2 regions of the Streptomyces sp. NPDC093018 genome follow, and region 1 is predicted to be linked to the other one. Evidence: riboswitches for the same ligand, from Rfam matches in the RefSeq annotation. Region 1 holds a riboswitch; the other holds the start of a gene.

What was found. A riboswitch is a leader RNA that binds a small molecule or an ion and turns the genes downstream of it on or off. The one in region 1 is predicted to bind cobalamin.
Region 2: it holds a riboswitch for cobalamin, as region 1 does, so the genes downstream of both, AB0N90_RS04735 (ribonucleoside-diphosphate reductase subunit alpha) here and metE (5-methyltetrahydropteroyltriglutamate--homocysteine S-methyltransferase) in region 1, are expected to answer to the same signal.

Annotation. Positions count from the first base shown of each region.
Region 1 covers NZ_JBFBFF010000018.1:96,535-104,005, forward strand. The annotation lists gene AB0N90_RS31025 (hypothetical protein) at 35-382, opposite strand; gene metE (5-methyltetrahydropteroyltriglutamate--homocysteine S-methyltransferase) at 469-2,787, opposite strand; cobalamin riboswitch at 2,956-3,150, opposite strand; gene AB0N90_RS31035 (GNAT family N-acetyltransferase) at 3,232-3,741, opposite strand; gene AB0N90_RS31040 (3-hydroxybutyryl-CoA dehydrogenase) at 3,894-4,763, opposite strand; gene aceB (malate synthase A) at 4,760-6,343, opposite strand; gene aceA (isocitrate lyase) at 6,386-7,471, opposite strand, start outside.
Region 2 covers NZ_JBFBFF010000002.1:189,685-197,155, forward strand. The annotation lists gene AB0N90_RS04720 (helix-turn-helix domain-containing protein) at 1-428, opposite strand, end outside; gene AB0N90_RS04725 (hypothetical protein) at 521-763, shown strand; gene AB0N90_RS04730 (ribonucleotide-diphosphate reductase subunit beta) at 676-1,689, opposite strand; gene AB0N90_RS04735 (ribonucleoside-diphosphate reductase subunit alpha) at 1,689-4,046, opposite strand; cobalamin riboswitch at 4,169-4,304, opposite strand; gene mctP (monocarboxylate uptake permease MctP) at 4,430-6,058, opposite strand; gene AB0N90_RS04745 (DUF3311 domain-containing protein) at 6,055-6,318, opposite strand; gene AB0N90_RS04750 (GntR family transcriptional regulator) at 6,454-7,218, opposite strand; gene nagB (glucosamine-6-phosphate deaminase) at 7,402-7,471, opposite strand, start outside.

The sequences.
Region 1 (7,471 bases):
CAGATGTTGTGTCGCGGGTGAAACTTAGGTATACCTAAGTGTGCCGGGCGGGGCGGCCCCGGCGGTCCTTCGCCGCGCGCCCCGCGCCCGTGACGGCGCGGAGGTCCCGGGCGCGCTGCCGTATGCCCGCGACCAGTTCGGCGTGCCCGGCCCCGAGTTCCGCGTGCGGCTCGTGCGGGGCGGGCTCCCGCTCGCCGGCCAGGACCTCGGCCAGCTGCTCCAGGAACTCCACCGTGTCGAAGAGCGTGTCCCGCAGGGCGCGCATCCGGGCCGTCTGACTGCCCAGTTGCCGGCGCATCGCGAGCAGGCTCTCCAGGTCCTTCGCGGGCACGGCGACCAGGGGCCGCCCGTCCACCACGACGTCCTGCGGTTCGTGTCTCACCGTCGGGCCCCCTCCTGCTCCTGCGGTGGCTGTGCTGCCGGGCGGGGCCGGGACGCGTGCGCCCCGGCCCCGCCGCCGGGTGTGGATCAGGCCCCGGCCAGCTCCTCGCGGACGGTGCGCGCGGCCGCGACCAGGTTCTCCAGGGACGCGCGGGTCTCCGGCCAGCCGCGGGTCTTCAGTCCGCAGTCCGGGTTGACCCACAGCCGCTCCGCCGGGATCGCCCCGAGCCCGGTGCGCAGCAGCCCGGCCGCCTCCTCGGCGCTCGGGACGCGCGGGGAGTGGATGTCGTAGACACCGGGACCGGCCTCGCGCGGATAGCCGTGGTCGGCCAGTTCGCGGGCGACCTGCATATGGGAGCGGGCCGCCTCCAGGCTGATCACATCGGCGTCGAGATCGTCGATGGCCCGCACGATGTCACCGAACTCGGCGTAGCACATGTGCGTGTGGATCTGGGTGTCCGGGCGCACCCCGCAGGTGCTCAGCCGGAACGCCTCGGTCGCCCAGTCCAGATACCCGGGCCGGTCGGCGGCGCGCAGCGGCAGCGTCTCGCGCAGCGCGGGCTCGTCCACCTGGATCACCGAAGTCCCCGCCAGCTCAAGGTCATTGACCTCGTCCCGCAGCGCGAGCGCCACCTGCCGCGCGGTGTCCCCGAGCGGCTGGTCGTCGCGGACGAAGGACCAGGCGAGCATGGTGACCGGACCGGTGAGCATGCCCTTGACCGGGCGGTCGGTGAGCGACTGGGCGTACGACGTCCAGCGCACCGTCATCGGCTCGGGACGGGAGATGTCGCCGGCCAGGATCGGCGGCCGCACATACCGGGTGCCGTACGACTGGACCCAGCCGTGCTGGGTGGCGAGGTAGCCGGTGAGCTGCTCGGCGAAGTACTGCACCATGTCGTTGCGTTCGGCCTCGCCGTGCACCAGGACGTCGAGACCGGCCTTCTCCTGGAAGCCGATCACCTCCCGGATCTCGGCCTTGATGCGCTCCTCGTACCCGGCGGTGTCGATCCGGCCCGCCCGCAAGTCGGCGCGTGCGGTGCGCAGTTCACCGGTCTGCGGGAACGATCCGATCGTCGTCGTGGGCAGCAGGGGCAGCCCGAGCCGGGCGCGCTGCGCGGCGGTGCGCTCGGGGTACGGCTGGGAGCGGCGGGCGTCGGCCCCGGTGACGGCGGCGGCGCGGGCGCGCACGGCCGGGTCGTGGGTGAGGGCGGAGCCGGCCCGGGAGGCGAGGTCGGCCCGGTTCGCGGACAGCTCCGCGGCGATGGCGTCCGTGCCGAGGGTGAGGCCCTTGGCGAGCGTGGCGATCTCCGCCGTCTTCTGCTCGGCGAAGGCGAGCCAGCGCAGGATCCCCGGGTCGATGTCGCGCTCGGCGGCCGCGTCCAGGGGCACGTGCAGCAGGGAGCAGGAGGCCGAGACGTCCACCCGGTCGGCCAGGCCCAGCAGGGTGCCGAGGGTGGCCAGGGACTTCTCCAGGTCGTTGACCCAGATGTTGCGGCCGTTGACGACGCCCGCGACCAGCCGCTTGCCGGGCAGCCCGCCGACGGCGGCCAGCGCGTCCAGGTTCCGGGCGGCGGCCTCGGTGAAGTCCAGGGCCAGGCCCTCCACCGGCGCCTTCGCGAGCACCGGCAGGGCCTCGCCGAGCCGGTCGAAGTAGGACGCGACCAGCAGCTTCGGGCGGTCGGTGCGGGCGCCGAGGTCCCGGTAGGCGCGCTCGGCGGCGTTCAGCTCGGCCGGGGTGCGGTCCTGGACCAGAGCGGGCTCGTCGAGCTGCACCCAGTCGGCGCCGGCCGCCCGCAGATCGGCGAGGATCTCGGCGTACACCGGCAGCAGCCGGTCCAGCAGGGTCAGCGGCTCGAAGTCCGCGGGCACGCCGGGCGCGGGCTTGGCCAGCAGCAGATAGGTCACCGGGCCCACCAGCACCGGGCGGGCGCTCAGCCCGAGGGCGAGGGCTTCGGTCAGCTCCGCGACCTGCTTGGCCGAGTCGGCCGTGAACACCGTGTCCGGGCCCAACTCGGGCACCAGATAGTGGTAGTTGGTGTCGAACCACTTGGTCATCTCCAGCGGCGCCACCTCCTGGGTGCCGCGGGCCATCGCGAAGTAGCCGTCCAGCTGATCGGCGGCGACGGCCGCCCGGTGCCGGTCGGGGATCGCGCCGACCATGACGGTGGTGTCCAGGACATGGTCGTAGTACGAGAAGTCGCCGGTCGGCACCTCGTGCAGGCCGGCCGCGGCGAGCCGGCGCCAGGTGGCGCTTCGCAACTCGGAGGCGGTGGCGCGCAGCTCGGTGGCGGTGACGCGGCCCTTCCAGTAGCCCTCGACCGCCTTCTTCAGTTCCCGGTTCGCCCCCTGGCGGGGGTAGCCGTACACGGTGGCCCGTGCCGCCGCGGCTGCGGACTTCGTGGTCACGGAGATCTCCTTCGCGAGATGAATCCCTGAGATCCCGGGGACGGGACGAGAGCGCGAAGGGTGACGGACCGTACGGCAGCGGCCCACGGCCGTCCGTTCGGTTCTGTGTCGCCGACCCGCCCTCGAGGTCACCGGGATGTCCGCGCACGGGACGTCCCGCGCACGGGCAGTTGGCAGGTCTTCGGACTCGCGGGCCCGTCCTCGTCGTCCGAGGACACCTACTGGCCGTCGCTTCCCAGATCCGTCTCACCGGGTCCAGTGCGTATGACGGCGGTCGTTCCCGCTCACCGCTGCGGGGCAGTCCCGGATTCCCACCGGGTTCCCTCTTGCGACGCTCCCGCCTGGCGGACGGGGCGAACCAGCTGCACGGGCCAGCCTACGGGCCGAAGGGCTCGTGTGGTGGATCAGGTCCAGCATTCGGATGGCGCGCCGAGACGGACGGCCTCAGACCAGATCGCGGCCCGGCTCGATGACCCAGTGATTGCTGCGCAGCGCCCGTCCGGCGAACTCCATGTCGATCTCCGCGAGGAACCGGAAGTCGAGGGAGCGGCAGATCCCGTTGGACGCCGCGTTCCCGGTCGCCGGGAAGGCATGCACCGGGCCCCAGCGGTCCTGGTCGCGGGCCTGCTCCAGGAGGGCCCGGACGGCCTGTTTGCCGAGTCCGCGTCCCTGGAACCCGGGCAGCACCATCCAGCCGATCTCGGAGACCGGGCCATCGGCGCTCTCATGGCTCCACAGGGTCACCGTGCCGGCCACCACGTCGGGCCGCGCCGGATCGGGCACGATCATCTTCAGCCAGGCGCGGTCCGCCGCGGCCTCCTCGGCGTCCCGGCGCACCTTGTCCGCCATCCCCTCCCGGGGCAGCGGCCCACCCAGGTCCGCCATCATGCGGGGATCGCACTGCATCCGCACATAGGCGTCCACGTCGTCCGGTGTGACATCGCGCAACTGCACCTGTTCCTCCAGGGGTTCGCCCGCGATGCTGCCACACGCAGAGGGCGGGAAGCGCCGCACACGCGCTTCCCGCCCTTCCCTCCGCGCGGCCGGTCCGGACCCTCGGCCGGTGACCGCGGACCGGGCCCCTCAGCCCGGCCGGACCAGGTTCCTCAGCCCTGGTCGTACACGTGGAACCCCCGGCCGCTCTTGCGGCCCAGCAGCCCCGCCTCGACCATTCGCCGCAGCAGCGGGGGCGGGGCGTACAGGGGTTCGCGGAACTCGTCGTGCAGCGACTCGGCGATCGCGGCGACGGTGTCGAGACCGATCAGGTCGGCGAGCCGCAGCGGCCCCATCGGATGGGCGCAGCCCAGCTCCATGCCGTTGTCGATGTCCGCGGCCGAGGCGAATCCGGACTCCGCCATCCGGATCGCGGCCAGCAGATACGGCACCAGCAGCGCGTTGACCACGAAACCGGCCCGGTCCTTCGCGTGCACGACGGTCTTGCCGAGCACCTCGGTGGCGAAGGTCTCCACCTCGGCCACGGTCCGGGCCGAGGTGTGCAGCGAGGCGACGACCTCCACCAGCGGCAGCACCGGTACCGGGTTGAAGAAGTGCAGTCCGACGACTCGGTCCGCCCGCGAGGTGGCCATGCCGAGCCGCATCACGGGCAGCGAGGAGGTGTTGGTGGCCAGCACCGCCGCCGGATCCGCCACGATCTTGTCGAGCGCGGCGAACACCTCGGTCTTGGCGTCCGCGTTCTCGGTCACGGCCTCGATCACGAGCTGCCGGTCGGCCAACGCGTCCAGATCGCCGCTGAAGACGATGCGTGCGAGGGCATCCCGCGCCTCGACCTCGGCCAACTTGCCCCGCCGTACGGCCTGTTCGAGCGAGTCGGCGACCCGGTCCCGGGCCGCGCGGGCGGCCACCGCGTCCGCCTCGCAGACCACGGTGTCAAGGCCGGCCCGCGCGCACACCTCGGCGATGCCCGCGCCCATCCGGCCGCCGCCGACCACTCCGACGCGTGCGAAGCGCCCGCTCATGACGCCCGCCGCACGAGATGCCGGGTGTAGGCCTCCGGCGTGAAGAACAGCGGCAACTCGCCCTGGAGAGCGGTGCGTTCGAACAGCGCGCGGACCTCCTCCACCGGCGCCCACGGATACTCCGCGCCGAGCGCCGCCGTCTCCTCCGCAAGCAGCTCCGCCACCGTCTCCCGTTCGATCACCCGGTGCCGTAGCCACTGCCAGATCTGCACCCGGGCGATCTCCGCCGTGGCCGCGTCCTCCATGAGGCCGTCCAGGGCGACGGCACCCCGGCCGTCCAGCCAGGCGGCGAAGTAGCGCAGCGCGACCCGGAGGTTGGTGCGCACCCCCTCCGCCGTGGGCGGTCCCGCGATCCGCCGCACCGACAGCAGCTCGGCCGCGGTGACCGCCACGTCCTCACGCAGCCGGTCCAGCTGGTGCGGCCGCTCGCCCAGCACGCCGTCGAACACCTCCCGGCACACCGGGACCAGACCCGGATGCGCCACCCAGGAGCCGTCGAAGCCGTCCTCCGCCTCACGCTCCTTGTCCAGCCGCACCGTCGCCAACGCGGCCTCACGGGCGGCCGGTTCGGCACCCGGCACCTGCGCCGCCATGCCGCCGATGGCATGCGCGCCCCGCTTGTGGCAGGTGCGCACGAGGAGTTCGGTGTACGCCCGCATGAACGGGGCCGTCATGGTGACCTTCGCCCGGTCCGGGAGCAGGAAGTCGGTGCGGTGGCCGAAGGTCTTGATGACGCTGAACAGATAGTCCCAGCGGCCCGCGTTGAGACCCGAGCTGTGCTCGCGCAGCTCGTAGAGGATCTCCTCCATCTCGAACGCGGCCGTGATCGTCTCGATGAGCACAGTGGCGCGGACGGTGCCCCGGGGGATGCCGAGCAGTTCCTGGGCGAGCAGGAAGACATCGTTCCACAGCCGTGCCTCGTACCGGTTCTCCAGCTTGGGGAGGTAGAAGTACGGGCCGTACCCGGCGTCGATCTGCCGCTGGGCGCAGTGGAAGAAGTAGAGACCGAAGTCCACCAGCGCCGCGGGCACCGGCCGGCCGTCGTACTCCAGGTGCTCCTCCTCCAGGTGCCAGCCGCGCGGCCGTACGACGATCGTGGCGAGGTGCTCGCCCAGCCGGTACTCCCGGCCGTCCGCGGCGGTGAAGTCGATCCGCCGCTCGATCGCGTCCAGCAGGCTCAGCTGGCCGCCGATGACATTGCCCCAGGTGGGCGCGGTGGCGTCCTCGAGGTCGGCCATCCACACCTGGGCCCCGGAGTTGAGCGCGTTCACCGCCATGCGGCGCTCCGGCGGCCCGGTGATCTCCACGCGGCGGTCGGTGAGGCCGGGCGCGGGCGGCGCGACCCGCCAGCCGGGGTCGGCGCGCACGGCGGAGGTGACCATCGGGAAGTCGAGCGGGGTACCGGCGGCCAGCCGCAGGGCCTGCCGGCGCCGCTCCTTCATCAGCTCCTGGCGGCGCTCGCCGAACGCGGCCGCGAGGGCGCCGACGAAGTCCAGGGCGGCGGGCGTGAGGATCTCGTCGTGCCGCTCGCCCTCGGGGGCGAGCACGCGGACCCGGTGGGTCAGTGCACTGGTGGTCATCGGTGTCTCCTGGAGGAGGTGCGAGGAGGTGTGCGGGTCGGCCTAGTGGAACTGCTCGGCCTCCGTCGACCCGGCCAGTGCGGTGGTGGAGGAGGCGGGGTTGACGGCGGTGGAGACCAGGTCGAAGTAGCCGGTGCCGACCTCGCGCTGGTGCTTGACGGCGGTGAAGCCCTGCGCCTGGGCGGCGAACTCCCGCTCCTGGAGGTCGACATAGGCGGTCATGCCGTGCTCGGCGTAGCCGCGGGCCAGGTCGAACATGCCGTGGTTGAGGGAGTGGAACCCGGCCAGGGTGATGAACTGGAACCGGTAGCCCATCGCGCCCAGCTCCCGCTGGAACTTGGCGATCTGGTCGTCGTCCAGCGCGGCCTTCCAGTTGAAGGACGGCGAGCAGTTGTAGGCGAGCATCTGGTCCGGGTAGCGGGCGTGGATCGCCTCGGCGAACTCACGGGCCTGCGCGAGGTCGGGGGTGCCGGTCTCCACCCAGAGCAGATCGGCGTACGGCGCGTACGCCAGACCGCGGGCGATCACCGGCGCCATCCCGGGCCGCACCCGGTAGAAGCCCTCCGCCGTGCGCTCGCCCGTGACGAACTCGGCGTCCCGCTCGTCCACATCGGTGGTGAGCAGATTGGCGGCGAGCGCGTCGGTGCGGGCGACGATGATGCTCGGCACATCGGCGATGTCGGCGGCCAGACGCGCCGCGTTCAGGGTGCGGATGTGCTGCGAGGTCGGCACCAGGACCTTGCCGCCGAGGTGGCCGCACTTCTTCTCCGAGGCGAGCTGGTCCTCGTAGTGGATGCCGGCCGCGCCCGCCGCGATCATGGCCTTGGTCAGCTCGAAGGCGTTGAGCGGCCCGCCGAAGCCGGCCTCGGCGTCGGCGACGATCGGCGCGAGCCAGTCCGTGGTGTCCCCGGCGTCCTCGGCGGTGGCGATCTGGTCGGCGCGCAGCAGCGCGTTGTTGATCCGACGCACCACCTGGGGAACGGAGTTGGCCGGGTACAGGCTCTGGTCCGGGTAGGTGTGCCCGGCCTGGTTGGCGTCGGCGGCGACCTGCCAGCCGGACAGGTAGATGGCCTGGAGACCGGCCTTGACCTGCTGGACCGCCTGCCCGCCGGTGAGCGCGCCGAGGGC
Region 2 (7,471 bases), on a different contig from region 1:
ACGGCGAGCCGCGGATAGCGCCGGGCCAGCTGCTCGGCATGGTGCCAGTGCACCGCGCACCGGCGCCCGTCCAGCAGCCCCGCGGCGGCCAGCACGAACACCCCGGAGCAGACGCTGAGCACCCGGGTGCCCCGCTCCACGGCCCGGCGCAGCGCCGCGAGCAGCTCGGGCGGATAGTCCCGGTCCGCATAGCTCTCACCGGCCGGTACGGCGATCAGATCGGCCGCTTCCAGCCGCTCCAGGCCGTGCGGCGTGGACACGGTGAACCCGCAGTGGGTGCCGAGGTCGGGCCCCTCGGCCGAGACCACGGCGAAGTCGTACACCGGCAGCCCCTCGTCGCTGCGGTCGATGCCGAACACCTCGCAGACGACGCCCAGCTCGAAGGGGTGCACTCCGTTCAGCAGCACGGCGGCCACGTTCTTGAGCATGCCCCCAGTGTGCCTCAGGGCTGGCAGTAATTCGAGGGTGCCCGGCAGTCCTGCCACTCCCGGTCAGCAGTGTCCGGCAGGACAGTAGTGGCATGACTGGAAACCAGATCCAAGGCCTGATCGGAATGACCGCGACCCTCGGGATCCTCGTCCTCCTGGTCCTTCCCTCCGTGCTCGGCATCCTGCGCGAGCGGCGCATCGACCGGCAGATCAGGAAGGCCCAGGAGGCCCATGGGGAGAAGGAGGCTCAGAAGTCCTCGTCCAGGTCGACGGTGCCCTCCACCGCCACCTGGTACGCCGACGGGCGGCGCTCGAAGAAGTTGGTCAGCTCCTGAACACCCTGGAGCTCCATGAAGGAGAAGGGGTTCTCCGAGCCGTAGACCGGCGCGAAGCCCAGCCGAGTCAGACGCTGGTCGGCCACGCACTCCAGGTACTGCCGCATGGAGTCGGTGTTCATGCCCGGGAGGCCGTCACCGCACAGGTCGCGCGCGAACTGCAGCTCGGCCTCGACGGCCTCCCGCAGCATGTCGGTGACCTCCTGCTGGAGCTGGTCGTCGAACAGCTCCGGCTCCTCCTTGCGGACGGTGTCGACCACGTCGAAGGCGAAGGACATGTGCATCGTCTCGTCGCGGAACACCCAGTTGGTGCCGGTGGCCAGGCCGTGCAGCAGACCCCGGCTGCGGAACCAGTAGACGTACGCGAAGGCGCCGTAGAAGAACAGGCCCTCGATGCACGCGGCGAAGCAGATCAGGTTCAGCAGGAAGCGGCGGCGCTCCGACTGCGTCTCCAGTCGGTCGATCTTGTCCACCGAGTCGATCCACTTGAAGCAGAACTCGGCCTTCTCACGGATCGAGGGGATGTTCTCGACCGCCGCGAACGCCGCCGCGCGGTCCTCCGGGTCGGGCAGATAGGTGTCCAGCAGCGTCAGATAGAACTGGACGTGCACCGCCTCCTCGAACAGCTGACGGCTCAGGTAGAGCCGCGCCTCGGGGGAGTTGATGTGCTTGTACAGCGTCAGCACCAGGTTGTTGGCGACGATCGAGTCACCCGTCGCGAAGAACGCGACCAGGCGGCCGATCAGATGCTGCTCGGCCGGGCTCAGCTTCGCGAGGTCGGCGACGTCCGAGTGGAGGTCGACCTCCTCCACGGTCCAGGTGTTCTTGATGGCGTCCCGGTAGCGCTCGTAGAAGTCCGGGTAGCGCATCGGACGCAGAGTCAGTTCGAAGCCCGGGTCGAGCAGATTCTGGTTACGGGTGGACATTACTGGCAGGCCTCGCAGGACTCGGGGTTTTCCAGGGAGCAGGCGACGGCGTCGGGGTCGGCGACCTGCTGGACGGGGATGGTCTTCTGCGCCTGGGCGGCACGGGCGATGCGGGTCGCCGGGCGCGAGCGCAGGTAGTACGTCGTCTTCAGCCCGGACTTCCAGGCGTACGCGTACATCGAGGAGAGCTTGCCGATCGTCGGCGTCTCCATGAACAGGTTCAGGGACTGCGCCTGGTCGAGGAACGGGGTGCGCGCCGCCGCCATGTCGATCAGACCGCGCTGCGGGATCTCCCACGCCGTGCGGTACAGCGCCCGCACCTCCTCGGGGATCCACGCGAAGCCCTGCACCGAGCCATTGGCCTCGCGCAGCGCCTCCCGGGTGCGCGCGTCCCACACGCCCAGGTTCTTCAGGTCCCGCACCAGGTACGAGTTGACCTGGAGGAACTCACCGGACAGCGTCTCGCGCTTGAACAGGTTGGACACCTGCGGCTCGATGCACTCGTAGACGCCCGCGATGGAGGCGATGGTGGCCGTCGGCGCGATCGCCAGCAGCAGCGAGTTGCGCAGGCCGACCTTCGCGATCCGGGTCCGCAGCGCCGCCCAGCGCTCGGGCCAGGTCTCCTCGACGTCGTAGTGGTCGGGGTGCAGCACCCCGCGCGCGGTACGGGTCTGCTCCCAGGCCGGCAGCGGGCCGCTGCGCTCGGCGAGGTCGGCGGAGGCCTCGTACGCGGCGAGCATGATCCGCTCGGCGATCTTGGTGGACAGCGCCTTCGCCTCGGGGGAGTCGAAGGGCAGCCGCAGCTGGAAGAAGACGTCCTGGAGGCCCATCGCGCCGAGGCCCACCGGGCGCCACCTGGCGTTGGAGCGGCCCGCCTGCTCGGTCGGGTAGAAGTTGATGTCCACGACGCGGTCGAGGAAGGTGACGGCCGTGCGCACGGTCTCGTCCAGGCGCGCCCAGTCGATGTCCCCGTCGACCACGAAGGCGCCGAGGTTGACGGAGCCCAGGTTGCAGACCGCCGTCTCGCCGTCGTTGGTGACCTCCAGGATCTCCGTGCAGAGGTTGGAGGAGTGGATGACCTGGCCCGGCTCGGCGGTCTGGTTGGCGGTGCGGTTGGCGGCGTCCTTGAACGTCATCCAGCCCTGACCGGTCTGCGCGAGGGTGCGCATCATGCGGCCGTACAGCTCACGGGCCGGCATGGTCTTCTTCGCGAGGCCCTTGCGCTCCGCCTCGCGGTAGGCGGCGTCGAACTCCGCGCCGTACAGGTCCACCAGCTCGGGCACGTCCGCCGGGGAGAACAGCGACCACTGCCCGTCGGCGTTGACCCGGCGCATGAACTCGTCCGGCACCCAGTGCGCGAGGTTCAGATTGTGCGTACGGCGGGCGTCCTCACCGGTGTTGTCCCGCAGCTCCAGGAACTCCTCCAGGTCGGAGTGCCAGGTCTCCAGGTACACCGCGGCCGCGCCCTTGCGCCGGCCGCCCTGGTTCACCGCGGCCACCGAGGCGTCCAGCGTCTTCAGGAACGGCACGATGCCGTTGGAGTGCCCGTTCGTACCGCGGATCAGCGAACCGCGGGCGCGGATACGGGAGTACGACAGACCGATGCCGCCGGCGTGCTTGGAGAGCCGGGCGACCTGGTGGTAGCGGTCGTAGATGGAGTCCAGCTCGTCCAGCGGGGAGTCGAGGAGGTAGCAGGACGACATCTGGGGGTGCCGGGTGCCGGAGTTGAACAGGGTGGGGGAGGAGGGCAGGTAGTCGAGCCTGCTCATCAGGCCGTAGAGCGCGGCGACCTCGTCCACGGAGCGGGCCGAGTCGTCCTCGGCGAGGCCGGCGGCGACCCGCAGCATGAAGTGCTGGGGCGTCTCGATGACCTGACGGGTGATCGGGTGGCGCAGCAGATAGCGGCTGTGCAGGGTGCGCAGGCCGAAGTAGCCGAAGCGGTCGTCGGCGGCGCGGTCGATCAGGTCGTCGAGCCGGGCGGCGTGGATCCGGGTGAACTCGGCCGTCCGGTCGGCGATGAGCCCCTCGCGGTGTCCGACGGCGACCGACTCGGTGAAGGACGTCACGCCCTGCGAGGCGGCCTCGGCGCGGATGGAGATGGTCAGCAGCCGGGCGGCGAGCCGGGAGTACGCGGGGTCCTCGGAGATCAGTCCGGCCGCGGCCTCGGTGGCGAGCTCGCGCAGCTCCGTCTCGTCGGCGCGGGCGGAGCGGCCGCGCAGCGCGGCGGCGGCGACCCGGCCCGGATCGGCGTCGGGGAGGTCCCCGGTCAGCTCGGTCAGGGTCCGCAGCAGCGCGGTACCGGGACCGTCGTTCTCCAGGCCCTGGGCTGAAGCCGGTTCGGCTGGCGCGATGGTCACGTGGGGCTCTCCCTCGCTCGGCACGGGGCCTGGCGGAGGGCAGGGGCAGTCACGAGCGCACAGGGCGTCGCGTCCACCGGCCCACTCCGCGAGGCCCGGACGTCTCAGAGCACCCGAACCGGTGGGCCGGGTGCGCTGCCGGCAGGTCCTCGGACTGATCCCCGTGCGCGGATACGCACAAGTACACCGTTGCGGGACAGTTCCGGATTCGCACCGGATTCCCCTGCGACGACAGCGACCATGAGCATACATCTAGTGCCGGGTCGTCATGCCACCCCCAGATGTTGTGTCACCTTGTGTCTACGGGGGGTATGCGAAACGGGCCGCCGACGCCTTGGCGCCGACGGCCCGTCCCTGGTCGCCCGGGTCCCCCGGGCGCCTCGCTAGTGCGTGCTGCCCGCCGTGGCCGGCGGCAGTTCGACCGCCACGCCCGGGTCGCCCGCGTCCGCCGTGTAGTCCTCGGGACGGGTCTCGTCGACGCCCTCGGGGGCCTTCACGGCCTTCAGGACGACGGTCAGGACGACCGTGACGAGGACGTTGAGGACGAAGGCCGTCATGCCGATGTAGCCGATCTGGCCGATGCCCGGGATGTCGTCGGCGGAGCCGCCGAAGTGCTTCTGGGTCGGAGAGGCGACACCGTACGCGGCGAGGGTGCCGTAGACCATGCCGACCGCCCAGCCCGCGAGCAGCGCCCAGCGGTGGAACCAGCGGGTGAACAGACCGCCGACCAGGGCCGGGAAGGTCTGCAGGATCCAGATGCCGCCGAGCAGCTGGAAGTTGATGGCGACCGTCTTGTCCATGCCCAGTACGAAGATCAGCGCGCCGACCTTCACCAGCAGCGACACGAACTTGGAGACCTGCGCCTCCTGCTTCGGCGTGGCGTCCGGCTTGATGAAGTCCTTGTAGATGTTGCGCGTGAACAGGTTCGCCGCCGCGATCGACATGATCGCCGCCGGCACCAGCGCGCCGATGCCGATCGCCGCGAACGCCACACCGGTGAACCAGTCCGGGAACATGTCCTCGAACAGCTGCGGGATCGCCAGCTGCCCGTTGGTGACCTTCACCCCGGCCGCGATCGCCATGAAGCCCAGCAGCGCCAGCAGGCCCAGCATCAGGGAGTACAGCGGCAGGATCGTGGTGTTGCGCCGGATCACGTTACGGCTCTTGGAGGAGAGCGTTGCGGTGATCGAGTGCGGGTACATGAACAGCGCGAGCGCGGAACCGAGCGCCAGCGTGGCGTACGTCCACTGCCCGGCGGGCGCCGGCGCGAGCGCCCCGCGTGGTTTGCCGGTGGCCGGATTGACCTGGCTGAACGCGTGGGCCGCCTTGGCGAAGATGTCGTCGAACCCGCCCAGCTTGATCGGGATGTAGATGATCGCCACCAGGATGACGAGGTAGATCAGGCCGTCCTTGACGAACGCGATCAGCGCGGGCGCCCGCAGCCCCGAGGAGTACGTGTACGCCGCCAGCACCGCGAACGCGATCAGCAGCGGCAGGTCCTTCACGAACCCGTTGGTGTTCTCGCCGCCGCCGACGCCCATCACGTCCAGCACCGCCTGGATGCCGACGAGCTGGAGCGCGATGTACGGCATCGTCGCCAGGATGCCGGTCACCGCGACCGCGAGCGACAGGCCCTTCGAGCCGAACCGGCCGCGCACGAAGTCGGAGGTGGTGACGTAGCCGTGCCGGTGCGAGACCGACCACAGCCGCGGCAGGAAGGTGAAGATCAGCGGGTAGACCAGGATCGTGTACGGCACCGCGAAGAAGCCGGACGCGCCCGCCGCGTAGATCGCCGCCGGTACGGCCACGAAGGTGTAGGCCGTGTACAGGTCGCCGCCGAGCAGGAACCATGTGATCCAGGTGCCGAACGAGCGGCCGCCCAGCCCCCATTCGTCCAGCGTGTGCTCGTTCTCGGCCCGGCGCCAGCGCGCGGCGAGGAAGCCGAGGACCGTGACGGCCAGGAAGAAGAAGATGAAGACGCCCAGTGCGACGCCGTTGACTCCGGTCTTCACTTCGCGGCACCCCCCTGCGCGTCACGGCGGGAGCGCTGGTCGTGCTGCCAGAGCTTGTACGCGATCATGGTGAGGGCGGTGGAGATCAGCACCCAGACCATCTGGTACCAGTAGAAGAACGGGATGCCGATGAACGTCGGGTCCGTCTTCGCGTAGGAGCCGACCCACAGCATCGCCACGAAGGGCGCGACGAGACAAATGCCGATGACCACGCGCAGCGGTGTCACCACCGGTGGTCCTACTTCGGGCGTTTCTGGCATGCTGCGGCTCCGTCCCCTCGCTGATCACCTGTGTAATGCGCAGGCAATCTAGGTGACGCTATCCAGCCAGTGGAAGACCCCGTCTCAAGCTGTGTGTATCGATTCGGCGAAGGAACGGACGCCTCCGGACCGGCTCTAGTCCATCGGGCGCTTCAGACGGGCCACGAACTTGTACCGGTCGCCGCGGTACACCGACCGCACCCACTCGACCGGCAGGCCCGCGCGGTCCAGCGAGTGCCGGGAGAGCATCAGCATCGGCAGCCCGACGTCCGTACCGAGCAGCCCGGCCTCGCGCGGGGTGGCCAGCGAGGTCTCGATGGTCTCCTCGGCCTCGGCGAGATGGACGTCGTACACCTCGGCGAGCGCGGTGTAGAGGGACGTGTACTTCACCAGCGAACGACGCAGCGCGGGGAAGCGCTTGGCGGAGAGATGGGTGGTCTCTATGGCCATGGGCTCGCCGTTGGCCATGCGCAGCCGCTCGATGCGCAGCACCCGTCCGCCGGCGGAGATGTCGAGCAGCTCGGCGAGCCGATCGTCGGCGGTGATGTAGCCGACGTCCAGCAGCTGGGAGGTCGGCTCCAGGCCCTGGGCGCGCATGTCCTCGGTGTAGGAGGTGAGCTGGAGCGCCTGGGAGACCTTGGGCTTGGCGACGAAGGTGCCCTTGCCCTGGATGCGCTCCAGGCGGCCCTCCACGACCAGTTCCTGAAGGGCCTGGCGGACGGTGGTGCGGGAGGTGTCGAACTCCGCGGCCAGGGTGCGCTCCGGCGGGACCGGCGTGCCGGGTGCCTGCGTCTCCGTCATGTCGAGCAGGTGCTTCTTCAGGCGGTAGTACTTCGGCACGCGTGCGGTACGGACCGTCGTGCCGGCCTCGTTCTCCGCACTGCTGACATCGGTGCTCATGCTCCGCCTTCCCGGCTCCGGATGCCGAAGCGACCGACATCCCCATCGGCCACGGCTCACATCGTGGCACGGCTTACTGTGTCAGGACTCCACCCGCACGCTCCGTGATCCCCTCTGTATACCGTCGGGACCCGAGCTGGTCTAGTCCAACAGGGGTCCCCTGGGCACCGGGTCCGCGTGTCCTCAGATCCCCTGCCACTGCGGCTTGTTCGCGTAGGTGTGCCGGAAGTAGTCCGCGAGCTTCAGCTTCGAG